DNA from 3 places in the Mediterraneibacter butyricigenes genome. Region 1 is predicted to be linked to each of the others. Evidence: predicted binding sites of a transcription regulator. Region 1 holds the regulator's gene; each other region holds the start of a gene.
What was found. Region 1 encodes Rex, which represses fermentation and respiration genes when NADH is low (regulators of the CRP and FNR family bind a similar motif). Its sites were predicted from a motif close to ATTGTTAANTANTTAACAAT; they were not measured.
Positions count from the first base shown of each region.

Region 1 (10,652 bases):
TTTCAGGTGTATGCAAAAACAGCCAGATCCCGGGCAGGGCAATCAGCAGGTAATACTCTCTGCCACGTAGATCCTCGGGATTCGTTTTCCGAGACAACAGATAAATTCATATGGAAAACGTCCGCTTAATTCGCTTAAATCTTCTACCCGGATTTCTTCTTCCCCGTCTGTTCCCACTAAAACAACCAGATCTCCGAATTTTGCATCCGGGATCTCCGTCACATCTACCATAAACTGATCCATACAGATTCGTCCAAGAATCGGTGCTTTCCTTCCATGAATGAGTACATAACCCTTGTTGGATAATCCACGGGGATATCCATCTCCATAACCAACCGGTATCGTTGCCACCCGCATCTCCTTTTCTGAAACAAAGGTTCCTCCGTAACTGATGGATGTCCCGGCAGGAATTGTCTTAACAAATGCAATATGGCTCAGTAATTTCATAGCCGGTTTTAAATCTACATGCTCTGTGCCCACCTCATCTGAAGGATAAAGTCCATAGAGGGAGATTCCTGCACGCACCATATCATGACTGTACTCCGGATAATCAATCAGCCCGGCGCTGTTGTCACAGTGACAAAGCGGGAAGCGCACTCCTTTTTCTGCCAGTTTGTCGATCATCCACTGGAATTTTTCATGCTGCTGATCCGTATAATCCCGCGGTGTTTCATCGGCCTTTGCAAAATGTGTGAAAATCCCTTCCAGTTCCAGATTCGGAAGCTTTGCAATCCGACAGATTGTATCAACACTGTCTTCATCTATCGGAAAACCAAGTCTTCCCATTCCGGTATCCAGTTTGATATGGATATATGCCGTTTTATGATTTTCCTGCGCAAGCCTGGAAATCGCCTCCGCCTGCTCCTCCATATAGACATTGACACGGATCTCATGATCCAGCATCATATCATATCCGTCTTCAAAGATACAGCCAAGAACCAGTGCCGGTTTACGGATCCCGTTCTTGGCAAGCTCCAGCGCCTCATCCAGTGTGGCGACTGCGTATCCCCAGACATAATTCAGCTTTTCCAGTACACCGGCCACCTCTACTGCACCGTGACCATATCCATCCGTTTTGATGACTCCGATCATTTTTGTATCAGAAGGAATATTCTGATGCATCTGTTCCATATTATATGCAATATGATCCAGATTAATTTCCGCATAAACCCTTTCGTGAAGTTTCATGCTGTTAGACCTCCTTTTGGTTTCAAGTTCTTTCTTTATTTTCAACGTCTTTTATTGCCAGCGTTCACAATATTCTATCTCATGGATCAGGTCTCTGGCAAGTACTCCGTAAGATCCTTTTTCTTTTTTTGCCTGATCTCCTGCCATTCCATGTAAAAACACGCCGGTAATCGCCGCATCATACGCAGATATTCTCTGTGCCAGAAGACCTGTAATGACACCGGTTAATACATCCCCGGATCCGCCTTTTGCCATCGCCTGATTTCCGGTTGTGTTCAGATAAGGATGCTCGTCCTGTTTCATTACCAGTGTCCGTGCATCTTTTAGCACACAGGTTACCGAATATTCTTCCACGAATTTCTTCAGGATTTCAAAGCGTCCTGTCTGAATCTCAGCAACAGGTTTTCCGCCAAGAAGCCTGCTCATTTCTTTCATATGAGGCGTAAGAACCGTCGCTTGCTTTCGTGTCTTCAGTAACTCCAGTCGATTCTGTTCTGCCAGAAGATTCAGTCCGTCCGCATCGATGACACAGGGAACCTCTGCCTGTGTCAGCACGGTTTCCAGAATCTCTGCCGCTTTCTTTCCTTTTGAAAGTCCCGGTCCGATTCCGATCACATCTGCCCATTCTGTCACGGACGATACAGACTCTTTTTCATAGGTAGTTATAATTGCTTCCGGTAACAGTTGCTGCAAGACCTGACGGTTGCTCTCCGGTGTATAGATCTTAACCAGACCTGCTCCGATTCCGTAAGCTGCCGCCGCACTGAAAAATGCAGCCCCGGACATTCCCTCGCTTCCGGCAATCAAAAGGACTTTTCCGTAAGTTCCTTTGTGTGAATTCATGAGGCGTCTGGGCAGAACGGATTTCAGATCTTTTCTGTCACAGGTTCTCACCACTTCTTTTTGTTTTGTGAAATAAGTTTCATCGATCCCAATCGGAACCGCAAATACCTCTCCGGCATATTCTTTTCCGGGAAACAGAACAGTTCCCAGTTTTTCACACTGCATGGAAACTGTATAATCTGCACGAAATCCAATCCCCAGAATCTGTCCGTTCTCCGCCGAAACACCGGATGGAATGTCCATTGCCAGCTTGATACCTTTCAACTGATTCATGGTTTCCAGGATCGTAGCGTAACGTCCGGAAATTTCTCTGGAAAGTCCGACTCCAAAAATAGCATCCACCACCAGCGTATAGTCTTTCTCCGGGATTTCAGAAAAGATCTCGCCACCCAGTGTCTTAAAAATCTCCATCTGCGTGGTGCACTCTTCACTTCTGGAAGCTTCCTTCCCCACAAAAGTCACGGTCGGATGGACTCCCTTTTCCAGAAAAAGTCTGGCCAATGCAAATCCGTCTCCTCCATTATTACCGGATCCGCATACAATCAGAACATTCCCTGTATCTATCTGTCTTGCTGCTATAACATGGAGACACTGCAATGCAGCCCGTTCCATCAGAACCAGAGAAGGAATCCCGATTCCGTCTATGGTATGACGATCTGCTTCTCCCATCTTTTTTCCTGTCGGAAGATAACGCATAATTAGCCCTCCTTTATCCATTCCGGAAAAAAGGGTGATACAGAAAGCCTTACGCCCCTGCAACACCCTTCATTTCATGTTCCATCATTTCGTCAGTTCTTTTCATGTTCTCCGTTGTAACGGCTGATATTATAAGACAATTTCATCAGACTCTCCGACAGATGAACATTTTCAACAATGACATCCTCCGGGAGATTCAGATCAATGTGTGCAAAATTCCAGATCGCACGCACACCGTTGTTCACCAGTGTGTTGGCAACTTCCAGTGCTTTCGTCTTCGGAATTGTAAGCACAGCAATTTCAATCTGATTTTTCTTCAGGAAATCTTCCAGTTCGTCCATCAGACGAACCTGAACACCTCGGATTGCCACACCCTGAAGTCTCGGGTTCACATCAAACAATCCTTTCAGGATAAATCCTCTGTCTCCGAAAGCTGCATAATTAGCCAGCGCCTGTCCCAGATTACCAGTTCCGATAATAATCATATTATGAATCTGATCCAGTCCGAGGATCTTACCGATCTCATTGTAAAGATATTTTACATTATATCCGTAACCCTGCTGACCGAAACCACCAAAATTATTCAAATCCTGACGGATCTGAGATGCAGTTACTTTCATTCTTTTACTGAGCTCATTTGATGAAATGCGCTCCACTCCGTCAGCCATCAGTTCACCAAGATATCTGTGATACCTCGGAAGTCTGCCGATGACTGCCTGGGAAATCTCTCTCTCTTCCACTTTTATCACCTCTAACCAATATGTATTTATTATATAGAAAGCATCTTTTAAAGTCAAACATCTTTTCGAGCAATTCTTGTATTTTCCCGAATTTCCGTTATAATGAGATAGAATCATATGATGATATTTCTGCATCATCAGCTATGTTTAAGAAAAAGAATGGAGAAAATACATGATACTGGCATGTCAGAATATAAAAAAATCTTTTGGGGAAGACGTGATCGTTTCTTCCGGATCATTTCATATAGAAGACAGAGAGAAAGCCGCACTGGTCGGACCAAACGGCGCCGGCAAATCCACGATTCTTAAGATGATCGTCGGGGAACTCCCTTCCGACGGCGGAGATATCCTGCTTGCAAAGGGAAAGACTCTTGGATACCTGGCCCAACATCAGGAAATGAATACCGGAGCCACCATCTACGAAGAGGTTCGTTCTGCAAAAGAACCGATCTTCGCAATGGAGCGAAAGATCCGCCAACTCGAAACCGATATGAAACACCTGACTGGCGAAGAACTTTCCGGTACTCTGGAACAGTACAACCGACTGGTGTCTCAGTTTGAACTTGAAAATGGATACGCCTGTGAAAGTGAGATCATCGGGGTTTTAAAAGGTCTCGGCTTTGAAGAATCCGAATTTGGCAAACATGTCAACACCCTGTCCGGCGGTCAGAAAACCCGCGTATCTCTCGGAAAACTTCTGCTCACAAAACCAGATATTATTCTGTTGGATGAGCCTACTAACCACCTGGATTTAAATTCTATCGCATGGCTGGAGACTTATCTGTTAAATTATCCCGGAGCCGTTCTGATCGTCTCCCACGACCGTTTTTTCCTGAACCGGATCGTAACCAAGGTCATCGATCTGGATTACGGAGAGCTTCGGATGTATATGGGAAATTATAAAGCTTATTCCGAAAAAAAACAGCAGATCCGGGATGCAAAAATAAAAGAATATCTGAACCAGCAACAGATCATCAAACACCAGGAACAGGTCATTGAGAAATTAAAATCTTTCAACCGCGAGAAATCCATCAAGCGTGCGGAAAGCCGTGAAAAAATGCTGGAAAAGATGGAGCGGATTGAAAAACCACTGGAAGATTCCGATGGCATGCATTTTTCACTGGAGCCCTCCGTTGTCAGCGGAAATGATGTGCTGAAAGTCGAACATTTAAGCAAACGATTTGACGATCAGGTACTTTTTACCGATGTATCCTTTGAAATTTCCCGCGGAGAACATGTGGCCGTCATCGGCGACAACGGAACCGGAAAAACCACGCTTTTAAAAATTATCAATCAGGTGACCGATGCAAACGAAGGCAGTTTTGTTCTGGGTTCCAACGTGGACATTGGTTATTATGATCAGGAGCACCATGTTCTTCATCCGGACAAAACGATTTTTGAAGAAATCTCCGATGATTATCCGAATCTGAACAATACTAAGATCCGCAATACACTGGCAGCATTTCAGTTTACAGGAGATGACGTCTATAAACTGATCCGTGAATTAAGCGGTGGCGAACGTGGTCGGGTTTCTCTTGCAAAATTAATGCTTTCCAAATCCAATTTCCTGATTCTGGATGAGCCTACCAACCATTTGGATATCCAGTCCAAGGAAATTCTGGAAGAAGCCCTGAATCAATATACCGGAACGGTTCTGTATGTATCACATGACCGTTATTTCATCAATCAGACTGCCCATCGAATCCTGGAGCTGACCAATCAGACCTTTGTAAATTACATTGGAAATTATGATTACTATCTGGAGAAAAAAGAGACGATGACCGCAAATCTTCTCTCTTCTTCCGCAGGATCCGGTGCTGTTTCAAAAGAAACAACTGTTTCCGAAAAAGAAGATTCTGCTTCAAAATTGTCCTGGCAGGAACAGAAAGAGCAACAGGCGTTAGAGCGCAAGCGGAAAAATCAGTTAGAAAAGACGGAAGCCCGCATCAGCGAACTGGAAACACGGGATCAGGAGATCGACGAGAGCATGCTTCTCGAAGAAGTATACAGCAATTCCGTAAAATGCCAGGAACTCTCGAAAGAAAAAGCTGCGATTGCTGAAGAACTGGAAGAACTGTATCTCCAGTGGGAAGAATTGGCGGAGTAAATTGTGGGTTATCCGATAAAATGTGTTGATGAAAACCATTATTCTCCCGCAAAAGGATTGCACCCTTTTGCGAAAGTTAAAGTTGTATTCCTATAACTCACATATGGATTCATATCGAAAAAAGATTGCATAAGGGAACATCCGCAGTCCCGGAACTTCCTGAGAGCAAGCAGCAGCACCGCTCGAAGGTTAGTTCTGCTGGACGAGGACTAGTGCGAACGGTTCCCGTTGCAACTTTTTTCGATATTATTTATATTTGGAGCCTGTAATTGTTTTCCTGTATTCAATACGGATTTTGTTCTTGCTCTGCTATTTACAATCTGGAAGCGATTGCCTTGATAAATTCTTTGCTGTTTAATACAGTCGGATTCTCAATGGTGGTAATCAATGCCAGGTCTTTTGTCATCTCTCCGGCTTCAATGGTATCCAGAGTTGCCTTTTCCAGCTTGTCTGCAAATGCCATCAGTTCCTGATTTCCATCCATTTCTCCACGTTTTCTGAGTGCACCGGTCCATGCAAAGATGGTTGCAACAGAGTTGGTGGATGTTTCTTCCCCTTTCAGATGTTTATAATAATGTCTCTGAACGGTTCCATGTGCAGCTTCGTACTCATAATATCCTTCCGGAGATACCAGTACGGAAGTCATCATTGCAAGAGATCCAAACGCAGAAGAAATCATATCACTCATTACATCTCCGTCATAGTTCTTGCATGCCCAGATAAATCCACCTTCGGATTTCATAACACGGGCAACTGCATCGTCAATCAGAGTATAGAAATATTCAATGCCTGCAGCTTCGAATTTTCCCTTGTATTCTGCGTCGTAAATCTCCTGGAAAATGTCTTTAAAGGTGTGGTCATACTTCTTGGAGATCGTATCCTTGGTAGAGAACCAGAGATCCTGTTTGGTATCCAATGCATAGTTGAAGCAGCTTCTTGCAAAGCTTTCGATGGACTTGTTCACATTGTGAAGTCCCTGTACAATTCCAGGTCCGTCAAATTCATGTACCACTTCTTTTGTCTGAGTTCCGTTTTCTGCTGTGTAGACCAGTTCTACCTTACCTGCACCCGGAATCTTCATCTCCACACCCTTATACACATCTCCATAGGCATGTCTTGCGATTGCGATCGGTGCTTTCCAGGATTTTACATTCGGTTCGATTCCCTTTACAACGATTGGTGCCCTGAATACGGTTCCATCCAGAATCGCACGGATCGTACCGTTCGGGCTCTTCCACATTTCTTTCAGATCATACTCCTTCATTCTGGCAGCATTCGGTGTGATCGTTGCACATTTTACTGCAACTTTATATTTCTTGGTCGCATTTGCTGAATCGATAGTCACCTGGTCATTGGTTTCATTTCTATGTTCCAGGCCCAGATCATAATATTCGGTCTTCAGATCGATAAATGGCTCCAGCAAATCTTTTTTGATCATTGCCCAGAGAATTCTTGTCATCTCGTCCCCATCCATCTCTACGATCGGTGTTGTCATCTTAATCTTGTCCATGTTTCATCCTCCTGAAATTGTATTCTGTATTGGTATACTTCGTTGTCAAACTGTTGTACTCTAGGGTTCCATTTTCAAATTCTGCATCACGTGAAGAATATGTTCATTTGCAAGCTGTTCCGCCAGATCTGCATCCTTGTCCTTGATTGCGCGAAGGATCAGCTTGTGTTCGCGGATCGATTTTCTTGCTCTCTCCTCCGATACCACCGATTTCTTTCTGGCATTCTGCACATATTTATGAAAATCCATCATGGTATGACTTAAGATTTTACTGTTGGATGCCTCATACATGACCGCATGAAACTGTCCGTCCAGATTTGTAACCTGCTGTGCATTCACCGTATTTTCCGGCTTGGTATGAAATTCCGACAGTAAAATAATCTCTTCCAGTTTGCTGATCTGTTCCGGTGTAATATATTTCGTGGCCCATCTGGCGCATAATCCCTCCAGATACGACCTCATACAATAAATGTCGTGAACATCTTTCGGTGTGATTCCACTGACATAGGCTCCTTTATTCGGAATAATGGTCACCAGCCCTTCCAGTTCCAACTGTCTTAAGGCCTCCCTGACCGGAGTTCTGCTGACTCCCAGTTCTTTTCCGATCGTAATTTCTCTTAATTCATCGTGTTCCGCATATTTCCCGGCAATGATATCTTCCCGGATTTTCTGGAACACTCTGGCACTTAAGGAATAATCCTGCATTTCCGCCATTCCTGTACGTCCTTTCATTTAGAAATCAATCTTCATAGTTTCGCTGATTTCATTAATTTTATCTACAAGTTCGTGATCTGTCAATACAGTGACTCTTCCTTCATCATATTGAACATCTACCCATTTCTTCAGTTCCACAACCAGCGGAGATTCTTTCGTAACCTGTGCATCGCCTTTCAGCTTGTAATAAGTATTGATCCAATGAGCAATTCCCGCAATACCTGAAGTGTTGGATACCGATACGAGCGGTGGTCTGTCCAGGAATTTTGCAGTATCAAACACATTGTAGATCTCCTCATTCTTCAGAAGACCATCTGCATGGATTCCTGCACGGGTTACATTAAAGTTCTTTCCTACAAACGGCGTTGCCGGCGGAATATGATATCCCAGTTCTTTCTCATAATATTCTGCCAGTTCTGTGATCACTCTGGTATCCATGCCATCCAGAGTTCCGCGAAGCTGTGCGTATTCAAATACCATAGCCTCAAGCGGGGTATTTCCGGTTCTCTCTCCGATACCAAACATAGAACAGTTGACTCCGCAGGCACCGTAAAGCCAGGATGTTGTAGAATTGTTGACTGCCTTATAAAAATCATTGTGTCCATGGAACTCGATCAGCTCACTCGGCACTCCCGCATGAACCATCAAACCATAGATAATACCAGGAATGGACCTCGGGATCACAGCTCCCGGATAATTCACTCCGTAGCCCATGGTATCACAGACACGAATCTTGATCGGAATCTGATATTCGTTCATCAGTTTCATCAGCTCTACGCAGAACGGAATTACAAATCCGTAAATATCCGAACGTGTGATATCTTCCAGGTGGCATCTCGGACGGATTCCTGTTTCCAGACATTCTCTGACAATCGACAGGTAATGTTTCATGGCCTCACTACGTTTCATCTTCAATTTATAGAAAATGTGATAATCGGAACAGCTTACCAGAATACCGGTTTCTTTTAATCCGATTTCTTTTACAAGTTCGAAATCCTTTTTATTGGCACGGATCCAGCTTGTGACTTCCGGGAATTCATATCCTTTCTCCAGACATTTATAAACTGCATCTCTGTCTTTCTTGCTGTACAGGAAGAATTCCGACTGACGAATCTTTCCTTTCGGGCCTCCCAGTCTGTGCAGGTAGTCATAAATTGTCACGATCTGTTCCGATGTATAAGGAGCACGGGACTGCTGTCCGTCCCGGAACGTGGTATCTGTGATCCAGATTTCATCCGGCATATGATGCGGCACGATTCGATCATTAAATGCGATCTTTGGAATTTCGTCATAATGAAACAGATTTCGGAACACATTTGGTGTATCCACATCTACCAGCGGATACATGTGCTCTTCCAGTTCCAGAAGATTTGTATGATGATTCAGATAAACTTTACGATTTTCCATGATTCCAACTCCTTTTAATACTCTTTCAAACTCAAAATCTTGTATAATTGTATACAATTATACAAGATCTGTCAATCCTTTTTTTAAAAAATGGCCACGCAAAAGAGTTTCACACTCTTCTGCATGACCATTCTTCCTGAAATAAGGTGTTCACTGAACCTTTTTGTCGTATACTTTGCAATTAAAGCACACGTTTTTTTTCATATTTTACCCGAGTATTTAAATAATGGATCAGATCACTGCATCTGGTCTCCAGATCTTTCCCCGTCTCCGGGTAATCCAGGCTTACTGCCGCGGATGTCAGAAATTTATCTGTCACTTCTCCACGGTGAGCCGTCAGAAATTCTGCCTGTTTCTTCGGATCTTCCAGATCCAGAAAGCGCAGGATCAGAGAAAGTTCTTCTTCCATATTCTACCTCCATCCCTGAAAGCTACCTGACGCACCTCAGATCATCCTTTCAGAGGCAATACGGACATTTATCCGTACATTATCCTTATATATTTCCATTCATTTTTCAAAAATACAGCCAAACTCACTTAGACGTGGCGGGATTCATCACGGTTGATCAGTTTCGGACGGAAATGATTGTCCTCCAACACTTTCAGAATCTCATTCTTATGTTCTGTTCCGAAAGCTTCCATCGTGATACGCAGTTCAACTGCTGCACTTCTGTTTGTCGTTACAAACTGGTTGTGTTCTAGCTCAATGATATTGCCCTTCACTTCCGCGATCACATCCGCTACTCTCGCCAGTTCTCCCGGTTTGTCAGGCAACAGCACAGAAACCGAGAAGATACGATCTCTCTGCATCAGTCCCATCTGTACAATAGAGGACATGGTAATGACATCCATGTTTCCGCCACTTAAGACGCTGACAACTTTCTTTCCTTTGCAATCCAGATGTTTCAGCGCAGCTACGGATAATAATCCGGAGTTTTCTACTACCATCTTATGATTCTCTACCATATCCAGGAAAGCTCCGATCAGTTCCGTATCGTCGATCAGAATGATCTGGTCCACATTTTCCTGTACATAAGGCAGATTCTGATATCCTACCGCCTTCACAGCCGTACCGTCTGCAATCGTGTTTGCGCTGTCGAGCTGAACCACTTCCCCCTTTTCCAGTGCTGCTGTCATACTGGCTGCACCGGCAGGCTCTACACCGATTACCTTGATCTTCGGATTCAGCATTTTTGCCAGGGTAGAAATACCGGTAATCAGTCCGCCACCTCCGATCGGAGCCAGAATGTAATCTACCGTCGGAAGTTCCTGCACGATCTCCATCGCAATGGTTCCTTGGCCGGTTGCCACATCCAGATCATCAAAAGGATGTACAAAAGTATATTCCTTCTCTTCTGCCAGTTTATATGCATACTCACAGGCATCGTCATAGACATCTCCGTAAAGGATGACTTCTGCGCCATATCCTTTCGTGCGGTTCACCTTG
Region 1 covers NZ_BHGK01000004.1:13,202-23,853, forward strand. The annotation lists gene alr (alanine racemase) at 43-1,188, opposite strand; gene KGMB01110_RS14415 (NAD(P)H-hydrate dehydratase) at 1,240-2,727, opposite strand; gene KGMB01110_RS14420 (redox-sensing transcriptional repressor Rex) at 2,820-3,467, opposite strand; gene KGMB01110_RS14425 (ABC-F family ATP-binding cassette domain-containing protein) at 3,640-5,574, shown strand; gene KGMB01110_RS14430 (NADP-dependent isocitrate dehydrogenase) at 5,888-7,084, opposite strand; gene KGMB01110_RS14435 (GntR family transcriptional regulator) at 7,145-7,798, opposite strand; gene KGMB01110_RS14440 (beta/alpha barrel domain-containing protein) at 7,817-9,205, opposite strand; gene KGMB01110_RS14445 (hypothetical protein) at 9,387-9,614, opposite strand; gene ilvA (threonine ammonia-lyase) at 9,743-10,652, opposite strand, start outside.

Region 2 (10,652 bases), on a different contig from region 1:
CAACGCCGGTGTCGGAAGCCTTTCCATTATGTTCCTGCTGGGACTGTTCTTCTTCCGGAAAGCAGCGTCGTATAAGTAAAAATCAGACAAGAAGTGGAGCCTTTCTCCCAACCAAAAAGGAGCGGATCAACCGCTCCTTTCTTATTCTCCCACATTTCCCAGATATTTCTCCACGATCCTGGAATCCACATTCTCCCGAATCTCGTCATACACACTCTGGGAACGCTCCACCATTTCTTTTCTGACATCCTCAGACAACGAAACGATCTGAGTTCCGCTTCCTTCGATCACCGAAATTCTCTCGGAAATCCGCGCATCGGAAGCTTCTCTGGAATATTCTTTTGCCAGTTCACTGGCTTCCTGTAAAATCTCCTGCTGCTCTTTTGTCAGGCTCTGATAGAACTCTTCACTGACGATCAGCGACAGCAGATGCGGCAGATGATTGGTTTCCACCACATAGTCCTGCTGCTCATACAGCCGGTTGGAAACAATGACCTCATACGGATTTTCCTGTGCATCAATGGTACTCTGCTGTAATCCGATATACACTTCACTGAAACTCATCGGGGTCGGATTGGCTTTCAGGGCTTTCCAGAAATCCATATGGTAGGAATTTTCCATGGTACGGATTTTCTGACCTTTGAAATCATCAATCGTTTCCACTTTTTTATTGGTAGACATCACACGAAATCCCTGGTCAGAATATCCCAGCAGTTCATAACCTGCTTTTTCATAAGCCGCTTTCATCAAATCCAGAAATTCCGGATCATCTACGGTCTGACGCACCTCTGTCAATGTCTCAAAAGCGCAGGGTGCATCGAAAACTGCCGTTTCCGGGATGAAGTTGACCTGTGGAGCTGTATTCTGTACCACAAACGGGATATCTCCGTCATAACAGCTCTCCAGAAGTTCCCGATCCCCGCCCAGCACGCTGTTCGGATAAACCTGGATCTTCATCTTTCCATCACTCAGGCGATCCACTTCTTCTGCAAATTTCTCTGCATAGATCTGAGTTACGGTATCCTCCGGGCTCGCAGTTGCCAGTGGCCATGCATAGCGCTGCTCTTCCTGAGAAGCCTCCTCACTGCCATTACTGTCGCCACTGCCATTTCCTGTCGTATTTCCCGTCGCTGCACAGCCTGTCACAGACAGAAGCATTCCTGCTGTTAAAAGCAAACCGGTAATGGTTCTTTTCCATTTTTTTATCGTCATGCTCCACATCCTCCTATAACAACGCCAGACTGACCTGTGGCACAAATGTAATCAAAAGCAGAGCCAACAGGAAATACAAAATCATCGGCATAGCGTGTTTCGCCAGATCCATCACCGGAATATCTGTCAGAGAACTTGCCACAAACAGATTGACGCCAATTGGCGGTGTTACAAATCCAACTGCCAGATTCACCACCATCATAATTCCGAAATGAATCGGATTCATTCCGATCTGTGTCACAATCGGAAGCAGGATCGGTGTCAGAATCAGGATGGCCGGTGTGGTATCCATCACCATACCCACCAGAAGCAGGAACAGATTTATCACCAGCAACAGAATAATCTTATTGGTAAAGTTTCCGAGAATCCATGCACTGATTGCCTGCGGAACCTGCATCAGAGTCAATACTCTGGAAAATGCAACGGAAGCCGCCAGAATAAACATGATCGGTGCATAAGTCCGAATCGACTCCACCAGAATCGCCCAGATATCCTTCAAATGAATCGTACGATATGCAAACAGGCTGATGATCAACGCATAGAACACAGAGATAACCGCTGCCTCTGTTGGCGATGCCACTCCGGTGTAAATACACCCCAAAATGATCACCGGACTCAACAATGCCAGAAAACTTTCTTTTAATACGGCAAGGAAGCCTTTTTTATGAAGTTCTCCCACGACTTCCCGGATCCGTTCTTTATCTTCTCCATTCTTTTTGCAGTAATAAACCGCATAGATCATCAGCAGTCCACCGATCAGAAGTCCCGGAATAATTCCCGCCAGAAACAGGTCACTGACGGAAGCACCGGATGCCATTCCATACATGATAAACGGGATACTCGGTGGAATAATCACTCCGAGTCCACCGGCCACTGCCACCACTGCCGTTGCAAATTTCCGGTCATATCCCAAATCTGCGAGAATCGGGATCGTCATACTTCCCACTGCTGCCACCGTCGCCGGACCGGAACCGGAAATTGCTCCGTAAAACAGGCAGGTCACGATCACCGCACAGGGCATTCCAGCCGTACGGTTTCCCATAAAGTATGCAAACACATCGAATAATTTTTTCGAGATTCCGCCACGCGCCATAATGATTCCCGACAACACGAACATCGGAACCGCAAGCAACGGAAAGCTGTCCAGTCCTCCAAACATGGATCGGATTACATAGGTCGCACTGGCGGTAAAGGAAGGATCGAATGCGCCCGGAAGAACCGATGCAATTCCCAGTGAGATCGACACCGGAATCGCAATCATCAGACAGATCACAAACAAAATAAATACTACAACTGCCGACATCACACATTTCCTTTCTTTTCCTTTTTCAGTACTACCATCAGCTCAATCCACCATCTCTGCGCAATCCGGAATGCCACCAGCACAAATGAAAAAAGTGGTGCAACCTGCACATAATACATCGGCAGGTTCAGAGCCGGACTGGTCTGTCCGCTTACGACCGCAGACATAAAAAATTTCCACGCAAATGGGATCAGATATAAAAACAAGATCAGTTCAAAGGTATGGTTGACCACTTTAAATGCCGCTTTCCCTCTTCTCGGAAACATGGCTACGAACTGTTCAATCTTGATAGAAACACATTTTTTGGTACAATAACTGACACTTAAGAATCCGGACCAGATAAAGATATATCTTGTCAGTTCTTCTGACCAGGATAAAGACATTCCCAATACATATCGGGAAAACACCTGAATCCCCATGATCAGTGTCATCGCAATCAGGGCAATGACCATCAGAACCTCTTCCAGATTTTCATTCAACCAGTTTAATATTTTCTTCACTTCATCACCCTTTCCAATCGTTAAAATTTTGACTTTCAACAGGTAAAATTATACTACACTCTCTGAGATTTCTAAAGCAGGCACTCCGAGGAACATTCCAAACAGGTGGTTCCCTCGAAATGCCTGCTTTTTTCTGCTTATAAATTCCAATCTTTTCAATTACAGACTCTTGTGAAGAAGTCCAAGTACCGTTGTCAGATCTTCGATTCCCATCTGTCCCGGTGCGGACACTTTTCCGACTGCACCAAAGGTCAGTGCAGATCCGAATACTTCTCCGCAAAGGCGGCTGATCACTCCGGTTCCTGCCATAGACATGGTGATGATCGGACGATCTGCATATTCGGATGCCATTTCTTCAGTTGCACCAAGAAGGGTCAGTACATCCTTCTTATTCTGCGGCATAACTGCGATCTTCGGAATATCTGCGCCTAATTCCTGCATTTTTCTCAGGCGGGATACGATTTCCTCTTTTGCAGGAGTCTTGTGGAAATCATGGTTGGAGGCGATGACTTTCACGCCGTTTGCGTGCGCAGTCTCTACCACTGCTTTTACTGCATCATCTCCGGTAAATGCTTCCACATCGACCAGATCTACCAGACCGGTCTTTGCAGCCTTCTGGTTCAGTTCCACATAGACATCTGTCTCAATTTCTTTTTCTCCACCCTCTTTGGATGTACGGAAAGTAAACAGGATCGGAGTCTCTCCCAGTACTTCACGGAGTGCTTTCATGGTCTCTTCTGTCTTTGCAAAATCAAAGATATCCTCATACCAGTCTACACGCCACTCTACCACATCTGCTTTGGTAGAAGTAATGGCTTTTGCTGCTTCTAAAATATCTTCTCTTGTCACACCTACGATCGGAACACAGATTTTCGGGATTCCTGCACCGATTTCAATATTTCTGACTTTTACGGTCTGCATATCTTTCTCCTTTTTTATTTTCAAACATTTCTATCAACTATTGTTGCATGATAACAAATATTCTGTAATCCATCTTCTGCAGAGAAATGCTCCTCAAAACATTTCTCTGCAAAAGTTTCCCGGCACCAGATTATTTATTTTGCGGAAGCCTCTGAGTTTTTCAGAAGGACTCCATAGCGAACATTTACAAACACCGCCAACAACACACCGATCACAGTGATCACGATATTCATTACGATAACATTTGTTGCTGTCATTTTGGAAGCTGCTGTCAGGATCGTATAGTTACACAGGCTGGATGCGATCATGACCAGACTGGTAATGGTTCCTTTGATTCTCGGGAACAGATCATTGACAACGGCTGTTGCCATCTGAAGCACACCACCTGCTGCCGCATATCCGATCACGAATGCACCTACGAAACAGATCGCCGGTGTCTTAATCAGGTAAACCAGAATCAGCATTACAACAGAGATTGCCGGATAGATCACCAGGAAACGTACCTGTTTGAACTTTGTGATCAGAAGGCTGGTCACAACCAGCGCTACCATGGTTCCTGCGGAATAGTAAGTCTGCATCACGGATACTTTTTCTGCAGAAATGCCTGCGATTTCTTTTCCGAAGGTCTGTGCACAGTTCAGCCAGAGTTGGAAGGTTGCTGTGCTGGTAAATCCGATCAGGATCAGAGCCACACTCTCCAGAGAGAAGTGTGCATTTTTCAGGTTGCTGATCAGGGACTCAGATTTTCCGGTTCCCTCTACGATCGGGAACGGAGCAAAGATTGCCAGGATTCCGAGAACAGCAATTACAATTCCACCTACCAGCGGAAGCATCAGATAAGACATAGATGTTCCGGCACAGATACCCAGGAAGAACGGCATCAAAAGCTGTGCGATGGAAATAAAGAATTTGATTCCCATGGTTGCAACTCCGGTATATTTATAGATGATCTCTGCTACTGCCGGATAAGTTGCGGTATCTAAGAAAGAATTTGCAATACCACCCATGATCGCAGCGATATAAGCGACGCCCACACTCGGGGAAAATGCAATCCCTACAAAGAAAATAACATAAGAAGCACATCCAATCAATACGGAAATTCGTCTGCCAAGTTTATCGGACAGCGGTCCGGCAAACGGAAGGGAGATCAGTCTTCCCAGTCCCAGTGCAGCAGCGATTGCAGTTACACCCATTACATCACCGGTTCCCCACTGCTCAGCCAGCATTTCTTTTACGACTGCCTGTCCCAGGATGGAGCATCCGATTCCATGAACAAAGTAGTTTAAATAAAGGATCAACGCGCTTGGCAAATATTTTTTATTCATTCTATTCTTTTCCTTTCATCTTCGTTCTATAATTAGTATTTAATATCCAGAACTTCTTTCATATGCTCGATCGGCATTTCTTTCCCGGTCCACATTTCAAATGCGGCAGCTCCCTGGAACAGCATCATTCCAAGTCCATTCATGGTCTTGCATCCGACTTCTTTTGCCATCTTCAGCATTGCAGTCTCACGTGGAGCATATACAACGTCTGTTACGATCAGGTCCGGGCGGAAGAAGGATTTGTCCGGAATGTAGGTCTGTCCTTCCAGCGGTTTCATTCCCATTCCTGTTGCATTTGCAAAAAGATAAGAATCAGCGATCTCTTCTTTCAGTTTGTCAAGATCTGCCAGATCATATAAGGTAACTTTACAGTTTGTTCTTTCGTTGATCTTCTTAACGGTCTCTTCTGCATTTGCCCAAAATTTATCTCTTACATTAAAGATAGACATTTCTGCCACACCATCCAAAGCAGCCTGTACTTCAATTGCTGTTGCGGCTCCGCCTGCTCCGACGATAGTCATCTTCTTTCCAATGACATCGATATCGTTATCTTTCAGTGCTTTCATATATCCGATACCATCTGTAATGTGTCCGATCAGTTTTCCGTTATCGTTTACGATCGTGTTAACTGCTCCGCAAAGTTCTGCTGCCGGAGAGAGTTCATCCAGATATTTATGTACCACGGTCTTGTTCGGCATAGATACGTTGGATCCTACCATCTTTAATGCACGCAGACCTTTTACTGCGTCTTCCAGTGTATCGTTATCTACTTCAAATGCAAGATAAGCATAATCCAGTCCCAGATAAGCAAATGCTTCATTATGCATTGCCGGTGAACTTGAGTGACGAATTGGATAAGCCATAAGTCCGATTAATTCTGTGTGTCCTGTAATTCTCTCTGCCATTGTTTTTTCTCCTTTTAAATAAATGATGTTTTTTGTTCGTTAATTATTAAACAACCTCACTACCACCATTATAGTACAACCCTCGTGATAGTTCTAATATATCTTTTATTCTTTTTTGATAGCTTTTAAGTATCATTTATGATAAAATATACCAAAAGCCACTTCCTTTTATTGCCCGTTGTCATTTTCTTATCAAAGGAGGACAGTTTCCTATGACATTAAATCAATTGCTCTATTTTCAGACCACCGCAAAGCTCCAGCATTTCCGGCAGGCTGCCACCGCCTTAAATATTTCCCAGCCAAGCCTGAGCCGTTCTATCAGCACGCTGGAAGAAGAACTGGGCATTATATTATTTGAACGGAATGGTCGAAATATACATCTGACCAAGTACGGCCGGATTTTCCTGGAACATGTAGACCGGATCATGAGCGAAGTTCAGACTGCCGAAAACCATATGCGACAGCTTGCCGGAGACGAAGGCGACATCGATATTGCCTATGTATTTCCTCTTGCCAGTCATTACATTCCCCATATGGTCCGCCGATTTTTAAGCCAGGAGAAGAACCAGCATGTGAATTTTAATTTCCATCAGCTCCACACTTCGGAGATCATTGAAGGATTAAAAAAGGAGAAGTACGATATCGCCTTTTGTTCCTATGTAGAAAATGAACCGGATATCCAGTTTACTCCCCTGATCCATCAGGAAATGGTGGTGATCACACCGCCCGATCATCCTTTAACCGGCCGCACTTCTCTGTCTCTTCAAGATATGCTGCCTTATCCCATGATCGGCTACGACCGCCATTCCGGACTGGGACGGTTCACCAGACGCTGCTACGAATCCTACGGACTTTCCGCGACAATCCGTCATGAATGCCCCGATGAAAACGCCATTTCAGCCCTGGTGGCAGAGGACTTCGGAATTGCCCTGGTAGCAGACGTGGAAGCCGTCCATGACAGGAACGTGGAGATTCTGCATCTGGAGGGATCTCCCATCCAGCACACCGTCTATCTTGCTTATATGAAAGACCGGTATCTGATCCCGTCCGCCAAAAATTTCATCCGTTTTATACGTAAAGAAGGAAGCCAACTCTAGGCTTCCTTCTTCTTTTACATGATTCCTTGCATAATCCCTGATTTTCTCAACGTTTGCAGTCCGTAATCCTCCTGTATTACTCTGTGTCTTTCCTCTTACAATGTCCGGTTTCTCTGCACAAACCGGGTAAATTTTTCTACCATAGGTGGCTGATATTTTCCTTCCAACTGTGCCATATAAATATACCGCGGTTCGCCCGGATTCAGGAAATTCAGCACTTCCACCTGCAACTGTCCGAGCAACGGAATATCCGGCATGATCGCAATTCCGAAATTCTGTTCCACCAGTCCCGCCATGGCTCCGTCTTCTTCTATTTCATATGCGATCTTCGGCTGAAGCCCTGACTTTGCAAACAACTTGTCGATGACCGGCCGAAGCCCGCTGTCCCGCGTAAAATAGACCTGCGGATATTTGACAGCTTCCGAAATCTCCACCATTCGTTTTTCCGAAAGCGGGTGCCCTTTTGGTGTTACAACCACCAGTTTTTCCTGTGCCACCGGTGTGAAGTGGATCTCCGTCTCCTGCTCCATTCGGGAACAGAAGGCCAGATCATATTTTTCTTCTTTCAGCCCTTCCAGAATCTTGGATGTGTTCCCCACCGTAAAATGAAACTGCGCCTTCAGTTCTTCATTGCTCCTTAAGAAATCTCCTACCAACTGCGGCACAAACCGGCTTCCAAGCGTATAGATATAAGCCAGATCGATCACTCCGGTAGTCTGTCCGGTCATCGCTTTCGTCTTTCGCACTCCGGTATCCAGCGTGTGCAGCGCATCTTCTACATATTCCTGAAATACTTTTCCGTATTTGGTCAATACTACATTACGACCCCTTTTTTCAAATAACCTGGTTCCCAGTTCCTCCTCCAATGCGCTCATGGCATGGCTCAGACTTGGCTGAGTGATCTTCAGTTCCTTCGCCGCCTGGGTATAATGTTCTAATTTTGACAAAGTCAGAAAATACTGCAACTGATTCAGATTCAACGCCCGCTCCTCCTTCTTTTGCTTCTTTTTCGACGTACTTTTTTCAGTGATATTTATAAAATATCACAATTTATAGTTTTTATCTATAGTTTTCGCCGAAAATATGCATTTGATAAACTATCTTTCTTTTCCTATAATGCAACCATAGTCAAGTCGTTAATCTTATATCAAATACATGATGCCGGATGAAAAAGATCTTTATCTACAGAAGCATCATATACATCAGACTATAAAACAACCTCACTCCCATAGGAAGCATTCCACACATACCAATCACCAATAACCAACACGGTTCGCTTCCTATTGTAAAAAAGAAACACATTTTTCAAAACCATTTATCACGATCAAACTGATAATCAAATGTAGGAGGATTATTTCTAATGAAGAGCGAGTACAGACACATTTTCGAACCGCTGACGATTCGTCGCATGACAATGAAGAACCGTATTATGATGACACCAATGGGAACCAACTATGGTGAGCAGAGCGGAGAAATGAGTTTTCTCCATATTAATTATTATGAACTGAGAGCAAAGGGCGGTACCGGTCTTATTATGGTAGAAAATGCCAGCGTAGATTCCCCGCAGGGATCCAACGGAACCACACAGCTTCGTATCGACCAGGATAATTACATTCCGCGTCTGTTCAAGCTGACAGAGACTGTACATCAGCACGGAGCCTGTATCGGTATCCAGATCAATCACGCAGGTGCATCCGCACAGTCTGCACGTATCAACATGCAGCCGGTATCTGCTTCCGATGTTCCATCCAAAGCAGGCGGTGAGATTCCTCGCCCGTTAGAAAAAGATGAGATTCTTCATATTGTAAAGAAATACGGAGAAGCAGCAAAGAGAGCTCAGATCGCAGGATTTGACTGTGTGGAGATCCACGCAGGACATTCTTACCTGATCAGCCAGTTCCTTTCTCCGCTGACCAACAAGAGAACCGATGAATTCGGCGGATCTCCGGAAAACCGTGCACGTTTCGCAAAAATGATCATCGAAGAAGTCCGCAAACAGGTTGGACCGTTCTTCCCGATCTTCGTCCGCATCAGTGCCGATGAATTTATGGAAGGCGGAAATACTCTGGATGATACTCTGGATTATCTGAAATATTTCCAGGAAGAAGTCGATGTCTTCGATGTATCCGCAGCCCTCAACGGTTCCCTCCAGAACCAGATCGATGCCAACTATCATCCGGACGGATGGCGTTCTTACATGGCAAAAGCCGTAAAAGAGAAATACGGAAAACTCTGTGTCACAATGGGTAATATCCGTGATCCTCATGTTGCAGAAGATATTCTGGCAAGAGGTGATGCCGACATCATCGGAATGGGGCGTGGACTGATCGCAGATCCTGACTGGGTCAACAAAGTAGAATTCGGTGATATCTGTGATATCCGTAAATGTATTTCCTGTAACATCGGTTGTGCCGGAAACCGTATCGGAATCAACCATCCGATCCGTTGTACCGTAAACCCGGCTGTTCCGAACGGAGATACTTATAAGAAACAGCACATCAACAAACCTTGCAACGTTGTCGTTGTCGGTGGTGGAACTGCCGGTCTGGAAGCTGCCTGTACAGCCGCTGAAGTCGGATGTACTACCTTCCTGATCGAGAAGAAAGATCACTTAGGCGGTCTGGCTGCTGAGATTTCCAAGATTCCGGACAAGAAACGTCTGGCGGACTTCCCGAACTACATGATCCATCGTGCGGAGAAACTCCAGAACCTGTTCATCTTTACCGGAACCGAAGCAACCGTAGACCTGATCAAGACACTGAAACCGAATATCATCGTCAATGCAACCGGTTCCATGCCACTGCTCCCGCCGATCAAGGGACTGCATGACCACATTGACAAGGAAGGCGGAAAAGTATCCTCTATCCTGAACATGATCAACCACATCAACGACTATCCGGAAGATCTGACCGGTAAGAAAGTTGTCGTTATCGGTGGTGGTGCCGTAGGTCTGGACGTTGTAGAATTCTTCGCTCCAAAGGGTGCAGAAGTCAGCATCGTAGAGATGATGCCGATCATCGGTAACGGAATCGATCCGGTTTCCAAAGTCGGAACCTTTACTTTAATGGATAAATATGGCGTTCGTCAGATGCCGAACACCGCACTTCAGGAAGTACGCGAGGACTCCTTCCTGGTAAAAGCAAACGATGAAGAAGAAGTTCTTCCATTTGACTACGGATTCGTATGTCTTGGAATGAAGGCAGAAGTTCCGGTTCTTCAGGATATCAAAGATGCTTACGAAGACAACGATGCCGTTGAAATCGTCAATATCGGTGACAGCGTAAGAGCCCGTCGTATCATCGAAGGTACTTTCGAGGGAAGAAACATCCTGAACACCCTGGAAAAACGTGGATATCTGTAAAATACGATATTCCTCTGAATGATTCATA
Region 2 covers NZ_BHGK01000001.1:2,355,634-2,366,285, reverse strand. The annotation lists gene KGMB01110_RS11655 (MFS transporter) at 1-79, shown strand, start outside; gene KGMB01110_RS11650 (TRAP transporter substrate-binding protein) at 142-1,212, opposite strand; gene KGMB01110_RS11645 (TRAP transporter large permease) at 1,226-2,515, opposite strand; gene KGMB01110_RS11640 (TRAP transporter small permease) at 2,515-3,006, opposite strand; gene aroD (type I 3-dehydroquinate dehydratase) at 3,175-3,936, opposite strand; gene KGMB01110_RS11630 (MFS transporter) at 4,071-5,261, opposite strand; gene KGMB01110_RS11625 (shikimate dehydrogenase) at 5,294-6,166, opposite strand; gene KGMB01110_RS11620 (LysR family transcriptional regulator) at 6,379-7,263, shown strand; gene KGMB01110_RS11615 (LysR family transcriptional regulator) at 7,359-8,243, opposite strand; gene KGMB01110_RS11610 (oxidoreductase) at 8,624-10,624, shown strand.
Region 2: KGMB01110_RS11625 (shikimate dehydrogenase) is a predicted target of Rex. The motif match lies at 6,344-6,363, and genes of this name have one in related genera.

Region 3 (10,652 bases), on a different contig from region 1:
CCCTGAATCTGGTCGTTGGAATTTTGGGAGAACTCAGTCTCGGTCATGCCGGTTTTATGTGTGTGGGTGCCTTTAGCAGTGCCTTTTTCTCAAAATGTATGCGAGACACCATAACTTCCCCTACAGTTCGATTCTTATGTGCATTGCTGATTGGAATCGTAGTGGCTGCAATTTTCGGAATTTTGATCGGAATTCCTGTTCTTCGACTGAAAGGCGATTATCTTGCGATTGTGACATTGGCGTTTGGAGAGATCATTAAGAATCTGGTCAATGCCCTTTACATCGGCAAAGACTCAAAAGGATTTCATTTCTCAACAAAGGACGTAATGAGCCTGAATATGGATCCGGATGGTCTGGTTGTATTAAACGGACCTCAGGGAATTACCGGAGCACCGAAAGATTCCACGTTTTTAATCGGATTTATTCTGGTCATGATTACCCTGTTTATTGTTCTAAATCTGATTCAGTCCAGAGATGGACGTGCAATCATGGCAATCCGTGACAACCGGATCGCAGCAGAATCTGTCGGCATCAATGTTACTAAATATAAACTGATGGCATTTACCATTTCTTCTGCCATGGCGGGTGCGGCCGGTGTACTTTACGCACATAATCTGTCTACCTTGACTGCCAATACCAACAATTTCGGTTACAATATGTCTATCAACATCCTGGTATTTGTGGTTCTCGGCGGAATCGGAAGCGTTCGCGGTTCCATGATCGCAGCTGTTATTCTGACCATGCTTCCGGAGATGCTGCGTGGTCTGTCTGATTATCGTATGCTGATCTATGCCATCGTCCTGATCGGGATGATGTTATTCAACTGGGCTCCGAAATCCATTGAATTTCGTGAAAAATATTTCCGTTTCGGAAAGAAGAAAAAGGAGGCGGAATAGACATGAGCACATTATTGGATGTAAAAAATCTGGGGATTTCATTTGGTGGTCTTCGTGCGGTAAACGGATTTGACATTACCATCGAAAAGGAACAGCTTTATGGACTGATCGGACCAAACGGAGCCGGAAAGACTACCGTCTTCAATCTTCTGACCGGAGTCTATAAACCGGATACCGGAAAAGTCCTTCTGGATGGAGAAGATATTACCGGAAAGAAGATTATTGATATCAATCAGGCAGGCATTGCCAGAACCTTTCAGAATATCCGTCTATTCAAACAGATGAGCGTATTGGATAATGTAAAAGTAGGACTTCATAATCACCATCCATATATGGCGATCGAGGGAATTCTGCGACTTCCGAAATACCGAAAAGTTGAAAAAGAAATGAATGAGAAGGCAATGGAACTTCTGAAAGTCTTTGAGTTGGAACAGTTTGCTTCTTATCAGGCAGCAAATCTTCCATACGGTCAGCAGCGTAAGTTGGAGATCGCAAGAGCACTGGCAACGGATCCGAAGCTTCTTCTTCTGGATGAACCGGCGGCAGGTATGAACCCGAACGAGACAGGAGAACTGATGGATATGATCCGGTTTGTAAGAGACCATTTTCATATGACAATCCTGCTGATCGAACATGATATGAAACTTGTAAGCGGAATCTGCGAAGAGCTGACGGTATTGAACTTTGGAGAGGTTCTTGCGCACGGAAAGACCAGCGATGTCCTCAACGATCCTCAGGTCATCACGGCATACCTTGGAGAATAATAGGAGGAAGCAAAAATGGCGATGCTTGAAGTAAAAGACCTGGAAGTCTATTATGGAGTGATCCAGGCAATCAAAGGGATTTCATTTGAAGTAAATGAAGGCGAAGTCATTGCTCTGATCGGAGCCAACGGAGCCGGAAAGACCACAATTCTGCATACAGTTACAGGGCTGCTTCATCCGAAGCATGGTTCTGTCATTTTTGAAGGACAGGATATTACGAAAGTTCCTGCTCACAAGATTGTGACTATGGGAATGGCACATGTTCCGGAAGGACGCCGTGTTTTTGCAGAGCTGAGTGTCTATGAAAATCTGAAAATGGGTGCCTATACCAGAAAAAATAAAGATGAGATCGAAGAGAATCTGGAAAATGTATATAAGCGTTTCCCGCGTCTTGAAGAACGTAAAAAACAGATGGCCGGTACTTTGAGTGGTGGAGAGCAGCAGATGCTGGCTATGGGCCGTGCGCTGATGTCAAAGCCAAAGATTATTCTGATGGATGAGCCTTCCATGGGTCTTTCTCCGATCCTGGTCAATGAGATTTTTGATATTATCCAGGCTGTCAGTGAGAGCGGAACCACCGTACTTCTGGTGGAGCAGAATGCGAAGAAAGCACTCGCTATCGCAGACCGGGCTTATGTACTGGAAACCGGTAATATTACCATGTCAGGAAATGCAACGGAACTTCTGAATGATACTTCCGTGAAAAAAGCTTATCTGGGAGAATAGGAGGGGATCTCATGGAGAAACATGTTGTAATCACAATTGCAAGACAGTATGGAAGCGGCGGAAAAACCATAGCTGCAATGCTGGCAAAAAAACTTGGTATCAACTGTTACAGCAGCCAGATCTTACGTATGGCGTCAGAAGACAGCGGAATCAATGAAAAATTGTTTGGCATGTCGGATGAAAAACTCAGGAAAGCTCCCTGGTTTAAGACCCTGAGCCGTCCCTATGACGGGGAACTTCTTGCTCCGGAAGACAAAGATTTTATCAAGGATGATAACCTGTTTAATTATCAGGCAAAGATCATCAAAGAACTGGCAGAAAAAGAATCCTGCGTAATCATCGGAAGATGTGCCGATTATATCCTGAAGGATCATGAAAATCTGATCCGTGTATTTATTCATGCAGATCCGAAGTTCTGTCTGGATCGATCCATGGAACGTCACAGCATGTCTGAAAGAGAGATGGCAAGATATATCGAAAAGACCGATAAATTCCGTGGAGATTTTTACCGGTATCATACAGGTCATGAATGGTATGATGCCAGAAACTACGATCTGTGTCTGGACAGCGGAAAACTTGGATTTGAACGATGTGTGGACGAGATCTGCTCTTATACAAAGATCAGATTCGGAGAAGAAATTTAAGAGGTTTGAGATTATATTTGGCATGGGAAATCATTTCCCATGCCATTTTTATATTTTGAGGGGATAAGAAAGTTCATCGAACCTTTTTGGGAAAAATCAAACTTCATATGGGAATTATAGGAATTAACTTTAACTCCCGCAAAAGGAATGCATAAGGGAACATCCGAAGCCCCGGTACTTTCTGAGAGCGAGCGCGGGCGCCGCTCGAAAGGGATCTCTCTATGGGGCGAAGGCAAGCGTAAGCGGTTCCCGTTGCAACCTTTTGCGGGAGAGTAATGGTTTACATCAACGCATTTTGTTCTATTTCCTTTTTGACACTTTCAGGAGATTGAAATTTTGAAAAATTCCCGAAAAAAGAAAGAAAATTCGAGCGAGAATAATTCTCGAAAACTATTTTGGATTGATTTCTCCATCGTGCAATATTCAGAATATTTAGGATTTTTTAAAGAAATGATATAGAAAACGACTATATCATAATTATTTGCCTGTATTAGACAAAACGCCGAAAAAAGGGTACCATATAAGCAGATTTCAGGCAAAAGATATCTTTTATCCTATCGCAAAATTAAAGTTTGAAAAACTTTCATCAACATGTACCAACTCTCAGAAAAAATGATTCCTATCTCTTATAAAATATGCTAAAATAAATTCAGCGCACATTTTTGAAAAAAATACTTGTAAATGAAAAATTTCGTGGTATAATGAATTCATGGTGTGTGAAATATTTAACAACCAAATGTGTTAAAAGAGAAAGCGAGGCAAATTATGAGTAAGAAAGTTGTTTTGGCAGGTGCTTGTCGTACCGCAATCGGCAAAATGGGAGGAGCTTTAAGTACAACTCCAGCACCGGAACTTGGTTCAATCGTTATCAAAGAGGCATTGAACAGAGCAGGCGTTCCGGCTGATCAGGTTGATCATGTGTATATGGGTTGTGTTATCCAGGCTGGTCTTGGACAGAACGTAGCTCGTCAGGCTTCTTTAAAAGCTGGACTTCCGATCGAAACACCGGCAGTTACAGTAAACGTTGTTTGTGGATCAGGTCTGAACTGTGTAAACATGGCAGCACAGATGATTCTTGCAGGAGATGCAGACATTGTTGTAGCAGGTGGAATGGAGAACATGTCCATGGCTCCTTACGCATTGAAGAACGCTCGTTACGGATATAGAATGGGTAACGCTCCGATGGTTGATACCATGGTAAACGATGCTCTTTGGGATGCATTCAATGACTACCACATGGGAATCACTGCTGAGAACGTTGCAGAACAGTGGGGACTGACCCGTGAACAGTTAGATGAGTTTGCAGCAGCCAGCCAGCAGAAGGCTTGCGCAGCAATTGAAGCTGGACGTTTCAAAGATGAGATCGTTCCGGTTGAAGTAAAACAGAAAAAACAGACAATCGTTGTTGATACAGATGAGGGACCGCGTCCGGGAACTACAGCAGAAGGAATCGGAAAACTTCGTCCGGCATTCAAGAAAGACGGTATCGTTACAGCTGGTAACGCATCCGGAATCAACGATGGAGCAGCAGCAATCGTTGTTATGAGCGAAGAAAAAGCAAAAGAACTTGGTGTGACTCCAATGGCTACATGGGTTGCAGGAGCTCTTGGCGGTGTAGATCCATCTATCATGGGTGTTGGACCGGTTGCTTCTACAAGAAAAGTTATGGCTAAGACAGGACTGTCTGTTGCAGACATGGATCTGATCGAAGCAAACGAAGCTTTCGCAGCTCAGTCTCTGGCAGTTGCTCATGACCTTGAGTTCGATATGAGTAAAGTCAATGTAAACGGTGGTGCAATTGCACTTGGACATCCGGTTGGAGCATCTGGATGCCGTATCCTGGTTACTCTGCTTCATGAGATGCAGAAGAGAGATGCTAAGAAGGGTCTTGCTACACTTTGTATCGGTGGCGGAATGGGCTGCTCTACAATCGTAGAAAGAGACTAATTACATAGAGAGCACGCAGGAATGCGTGCTCCCTTTAAGGAAAATCGGATTGAACCCAAAAAGGAGGATTTCAAAATGGAATTCATTTGTTATGAACAGAAAGGTTTTGTTGGTGTAATCACCATCAACCGTCCAAAGGCTTTAAATGCATTGAACAGCCAGGTTCTGGAAGAACTGGATCAGACCATCGATGCAGTGGATCTGGAGTCTACAAGATGCCTGATCTTAACAGGCGCTGGAGATAAATCTTTCGTTGCAGGTGCTGATATTGCCGAGATGAGCAATCTGACAAAAGCAGAAGGAGAAGCATTTGGTAAGAAGGGAAATGATGTCTTCCGTAAACTGGAAACATTCCCGATTCCGGTAATCGCTGCTGTCAACGGATTTGCACTGGGTGGAGGATGCGAGCTTTCTATGAGTTGTGACATCAGAATCTGCTCTGAGAATGCAATGTTCGGTCAGCCGGAAGCAGGTCTTGGAATCACACCAGGATTTGGTGGAACACAGAGACTTGCACGTACAATCGGTGTTGGAAAAGCAAAAGAAATGATTTATGGAGCAAGAAATATCAAGGCAGATGAGGCATATCGTCTCGGACTTGTAAATGCAGTATATCCACAGGAAGAACTGATGGCTGCTGCTGAAAAGATGGCTGCAGGAATCAGCAAGAATGCTCCGATCGCAGTTCGTAACTGCAAGAAGGCAATCAATGATGGTCTTCAGGTAGATATGGATCAGGCTATCGTGATCGAAGAAAAACTGTTTGGTGACTGTTTCGAAACAGCTGATCAGAAAGAGGGAATGGGAGCATTCCTTGAAAAGAGAAAAGAGAAAAACTTTATTAATAAATAGGCTTTAAAGTCTGCATTAATAGGTTGTTTTCTTAAGAATCAATAAAGCAATTGTTAAAAACAGGAGGTTTTACAATGAAAGTTGGTATTATTGGTGCTGGAACAATGGGATCCGGAATCGCACAGGCATTTGCTCAGACAGAAGGATATGAAGTAGTTCTTTGTGATATTAATGAAGAATTTGCTGCAAACGGAAAAGCTAAGATCGCAAAAGGCTTTGAGAAACGTATTGCAAAAGGAAAAATGGCTCAGGAAGATGCTGACAAGATCCTTGCAAAGATCACAACAGGAGTAAAAGACATCTGCACAGACTGCGACTTGATCGTAGAAGCTGCAATCGAAAATATGGAAATCAAGAAACAGACATTCAAAGAACTGCAGGATATTGCAAAAGCTGACTGTATCTTTGCAACAAATACTTCTTCTCTGTCTATCACAGAGATCGGTGCTGGTCTGGATCGTCCGGTTATCGGAATGCATTTCTTCAACCCGGCTCCGGTTATGAAGCTTGTTGAAGTTATCGCAGGTCTGAATACTCCTGAAGAAGTTGTAGATAAGATCAAAGCTATTTCCGAAGAAATCGGAAAGACACCTGTACAGGTAGAAGAAGCTGCCGGATTCGTAGTAAACAGAATCCTGATTCCGATGATCAATGAAGCAATTGGTATCTACGCAGATGGTGTGGCATCTGTTGAAGGTATCGACACTGCTATGAAACTTGGAGCAAACCATCCAATGGGACCTCTGGCTCTTGGAGATCTGATTGGTCTGGATGTTTGCCTTGCAATTATGGAAGTTCTTTACAATGAAACATGCGATTCTAAATATCGTCCGCATCCGTTGCTTCGCAAGATGGTTCGTGGCGGTAAATTAGGAAGAAAGACTGGTAAAGGATTCTATGATTATTCCAAGTAGACGCTAGTCGGAATAAAGAAAATGGAGGAAAATTAAATGGATTTCGCATTAGACAAGAAACACGAAATGGCCAGAACTCTTTTCAGAGAGTTTGCCGAAAACGAAGTAAAACCATTCGCTCAGGAAACTGATGAAACAGAAGTATTCCCAAGAGCAATTGTTGACAAAATGGCAAAATATGGTTTCCTTGGAATCCCGGTACCGAAGGAGTACGGCGGACAGGGATGCGATCCTCTTACATATGCTATGTGTGTAGAGGAACTTGCAAAGGTTTGTGGAACAACAGCAGTTATCGTTTCCGCACATACCTCTCTTTGTATCGACCCGATCATGACATACGGTACAGAGGAACAGAAGAAAAAATATGTTCCGGATCTTGCATCTGGTAAGAAACTCGGAGCATTCGGTCTGACAGAGCCTGGAGCTGGAACAGATGCTCAGGGACAGCAGACAAAAGCTGTTTTAGATGGGGATGAGTGGGTACTGAACGGATCCAAGTGCTTCATCACAAATGGTAAGGAAGCTGACGTATATATTATCATCGCTGTTACTGGTGTTGTAGAAAAACGCGGTAGAAAACAGAAAGAAATTTCTGCATTTATCGTAGAAAAGGGAACACCAGGATTCACATTCGGTACAAAAGAAAAGAAGATGGGTATCCGTGGTTCTTCTACATATGAATTGATCTTCACAGATTGCAGAATCCCGAAAGAAAATATCCTTGGTGCAAAGGGCAAAGGATTTGGTATCGCAATGCATACACTGGATGGTGGACGTATCGGTATCGCAGCTCAGGCACTTGGTATCGCAGAGGGTGCATTAGACAGAACTGTTGAATATGTAAAAGAAAGAAAACAGTTTGGACGTTCTATCGCACAGTTCCAGAATACTCAGTTCCAGTTGGCTGAGATGGCTACTTCTGTAGAGGCTGCACAGCTTCTGGTTTACAAAGCTGCTAAGGCAAAAGAAACTCAGAAGGTATACAGCGTAGAAGCTGCTAAGGCAAAACTGTTCGCAGCTCAGGTTGCAATGGATGTTACAACAAAGGCTGTTCAGCTTCATGGTGGATACGGATATATCCGTGAGTATGAAGTAGAGCGTATGATGCGTGATGCCAAGATTACAGAAATCTACGAAGGAACTTCAGAAGTTCAGCGTATGGTAATTTCTGGTAATTTATTGAAATAGGGAGGTACAGAATCGTGAAGATAGTTGTTTGTGTAAAACAGGTGCCGGATACAAAGGGTGGAGTTCAGTTCAACCCGGATGGTACACTTAACAGAGGAGCAATGCTTGCAATCATGAACCCGGATGACAAAGCCGGACTGGAAGCTGCTCTGAGACTGAAAGATGAATATGGTGCAGAAGTTACTGTACTTACAATGGGACTCCCGAAGGCAACAGACGTTCTTCGTGAAGCACTTGCTATGGGCGCTGACAAGGGAATCCTGGTTACAGACAGAGTTCTTGGTGGAGCTGATACATGGGCTACATCTTCCACAATTGCTGCAGCACTGAAGAAATTGGATTACGATCTGATTATCACAGGACGTCAGGCAATCGATGGAGATACCGCTCAGGTTGGACCGCAGATTTCTGAACATCTGGATATTCCTGTAATTTCCTATGCTCAGGATATCAAAATTGATGGAGATAGTGTAGTAGTAGAGCGTCAGTTTGAGGACAGATATCATGTACTGAAAGCTAAGATGCCATGCCTGATCACTGCTCTTTCTGAATTAAATGAACCTCGTTATATGACTCCGGGCGGAATCTTTGATGCAGTTGATGCTGAGATTACAACATGGGGCAGAGCAGATCTGACAGAGCTTGACGATGCAAACATCGGTCTTGCAGGATCTCCTACAAAGATTGCAAAAGCTTCTGATAAAGTACGTAAAGGTGCTGGAGAAGTTGTAACTTTGGATCCGGAAGAGTCCGTTGCTTACATCATGGGCAAATTGACAGAGAAACATATCATTTAGTATAAAGGAAAAGTGGTGAATATGATGAATTTAGAAGAATATAAGGGCGTATACGTCTATGCACAGCAGGTAGATGGTACCTTAAGCGGAATCGCATTTGAACTGCTTGGAAAGGCAAAAGATCTTGCAAGTGATCTGAAAACAGATGTTACAGCTGTTCTGATCGGATCTGATGTAAAAGGACTGGCAGACGAACTGGCAGCATATGGCGCTGACAAAGTTATCGTTGTAGATGATCCAGAACTGAAGGATTACAGAACTGAGCCATACACACATGCACTGGCATCTGTAATTAATGAATACAAACCGGAAATTATGCTGGTTGGTGCAACAGCAATCGGTCGTGACCTTGGACCTAGAGTGTCTGCACGAGTTGCAACAGGTCTGACTGCTGACTGTACTCAGCTTGAAATTGGTGACTTCCCTCTGAACCCAATGCCAGGAAAAGAGCAGAAGCACAATCAGTTGCTGATGACTCGTCCGGCTTTCGGTGGTAACACAATCGCAACAATTGCTTGCCCGGACAACCGTCCGCAGATGGCAACTGTTCGTCCTGGTGTTATGCAGAAGATCGACAAGATCGATGGAGCTAAGGCAGAAGTGATCGAGTACAATCCAGGATTTACACCGGATAACAAGTACGTTGAGATCATTGATATTGTAAAATCTGTATCCGAGACAGTTGATATCATGGACGCTAAGATCCTTGTATCTGGTGGACGTGGTGTTGGAAGCCCGGAGAACTTCAAACTTCTGGAAGATCTTGCAGAAGCAATCGGCGGAGAAGTAAGCTGCTCACGTGCAGTTGTAGATAATGGCTGGAAGCCGAAAGATCTTCAGGTTGGACAGACTGGTAAGACTGTTCGTCCTCAGGTATACTTTGCAATCGGTATTTCCGGAGCAATCCAGCATGTAGCTGGTATGGAAGAGTCTGATCTGATCATTGCGATCAACAAAGATGAGACAGCACCGATCTTCGAAGTTGCTGATTACGGTATCGTAGGAGACCTGAATAAGATCCTTCCTCAGCTGACAGAACAGATTAAAGCTGCAGTCGCTGCTAAGAAATAATTTGTTAGTTTTCTCTATAAGAAAAGAGGCCATACACTTTTGTGTATTGGCTTCTTTTCTATTAAACAAAAATAGCCGGAATTTTGCAAGTTTTTCTGCTGAAAGTTGATCTGCATACCTTTTGATTGAAGAGTTCACAAAATAGAATTATACTATGTGTATATGAAATAAATAAATCAAAATATTGGAAACGTGCTTATTATGCAGCAGTAAATCATCGATTATCTATAATATATGAAGCAGTAGATTTTTACATAGCAGAAGATTATACATTTCAACCGTGGCTCTCCATTATGGGGCACATTCCTCATAATATGACAGAACAGGAATTAGGCGATCTGCTGTTACCTTATGTAGAGAATGAAAATAACAAAGTTAACATTCTTACCTATCATGAGGATTTTATTATTGGATTAGTGCAAAAAAACTTCAGGGGTAGACAAAAGTGAAATAAGATTAGCGACGATAAAAGATCTCCCCTATATCGAAAAAACATATATCCGTTCAGGTCATAAACAATTGTTAAGCAGAATAAATCAAAAACAGATGTGGGTACTTGATGATGGAAAAGAAATTAAGGCATATGCCGGAATTCATAAGGATGGATCTTTAGGGGTTGAGTATGTTGCTCCGGATTTAAGAAGGCAAAATATTGCCAGCAGAATGCAATTATTTATTGCTGATCAGATGATGAAAAATAATATGATTCCATATGATTTCAAAAGATAATGAAATTGCGAAAAAATTACAGACAAAACATGGATCTACTTTTGCAAAAAAACTTTTCTATTTTTACGCTAAGGGAAAATATGAATTGGAATAACAACAAAAAAGGAGCATTGAATCTTTTTGA
Region 3 covers NZ_BHGK01000001.1:52,465-63,116, reverse strand. The annotation lists gene KGMB01110_RS00320 (branched-chain amino acid ABC transporter permease) at 1-896, shown strand, start outside; gene KGMB01110_RS00315 (ABC transporter ATP-binding protein) at 899-1,660, shown strand; gene KGMB01110_RS00310 (ABC transporter ATP-binding protein) at 1,676-2,386, shown strand; gene KGMB01110_RS00305 (cytidylate kinase-like family protein) at 2,398-3,030, shown strand; gene KGMB01110_RS00300 (acetyl-CoA C-acetyltransferase) at 3,796-4,977, shown strand; gene KGMB01110_RS00295 (enoyl-CoA hydratase-related protein) at 5,053-5,829, shown strand; gene KGMB01110_RS00290 (3-hydroxybutyryl-CoA dehydrogenase) at 5,904-6,743, shown strand; gene KGMB01110_RS00285 (acyl-CoA dehydrogenase) at 6,780-7,931, shown strand; gene KGMB01110_RS00280 (electron transfer flavoprotein subunit beta/FixA family protein) at 7,946-8,728, shown strand; gene KGMB01110_RS00275 (electron transfer flavoprotein subunit alpha/FixB family protein) at 8,753-9,799, shown strand; gene KGMB01110_RS14825 (hypothetical protein) at 9,925-10,248, shown strand; gene KGMB01110_RS00270 (GNAT family N-acetyltransferase) at 10,319-10,528, shown strand.
Region 3: KGMB01110_RS00300 (acetyl-CoA C-acetyltransferase) is a predicted target of Rex. The motif match lies at 3,744-3,763, and genes of this name have one in related genera.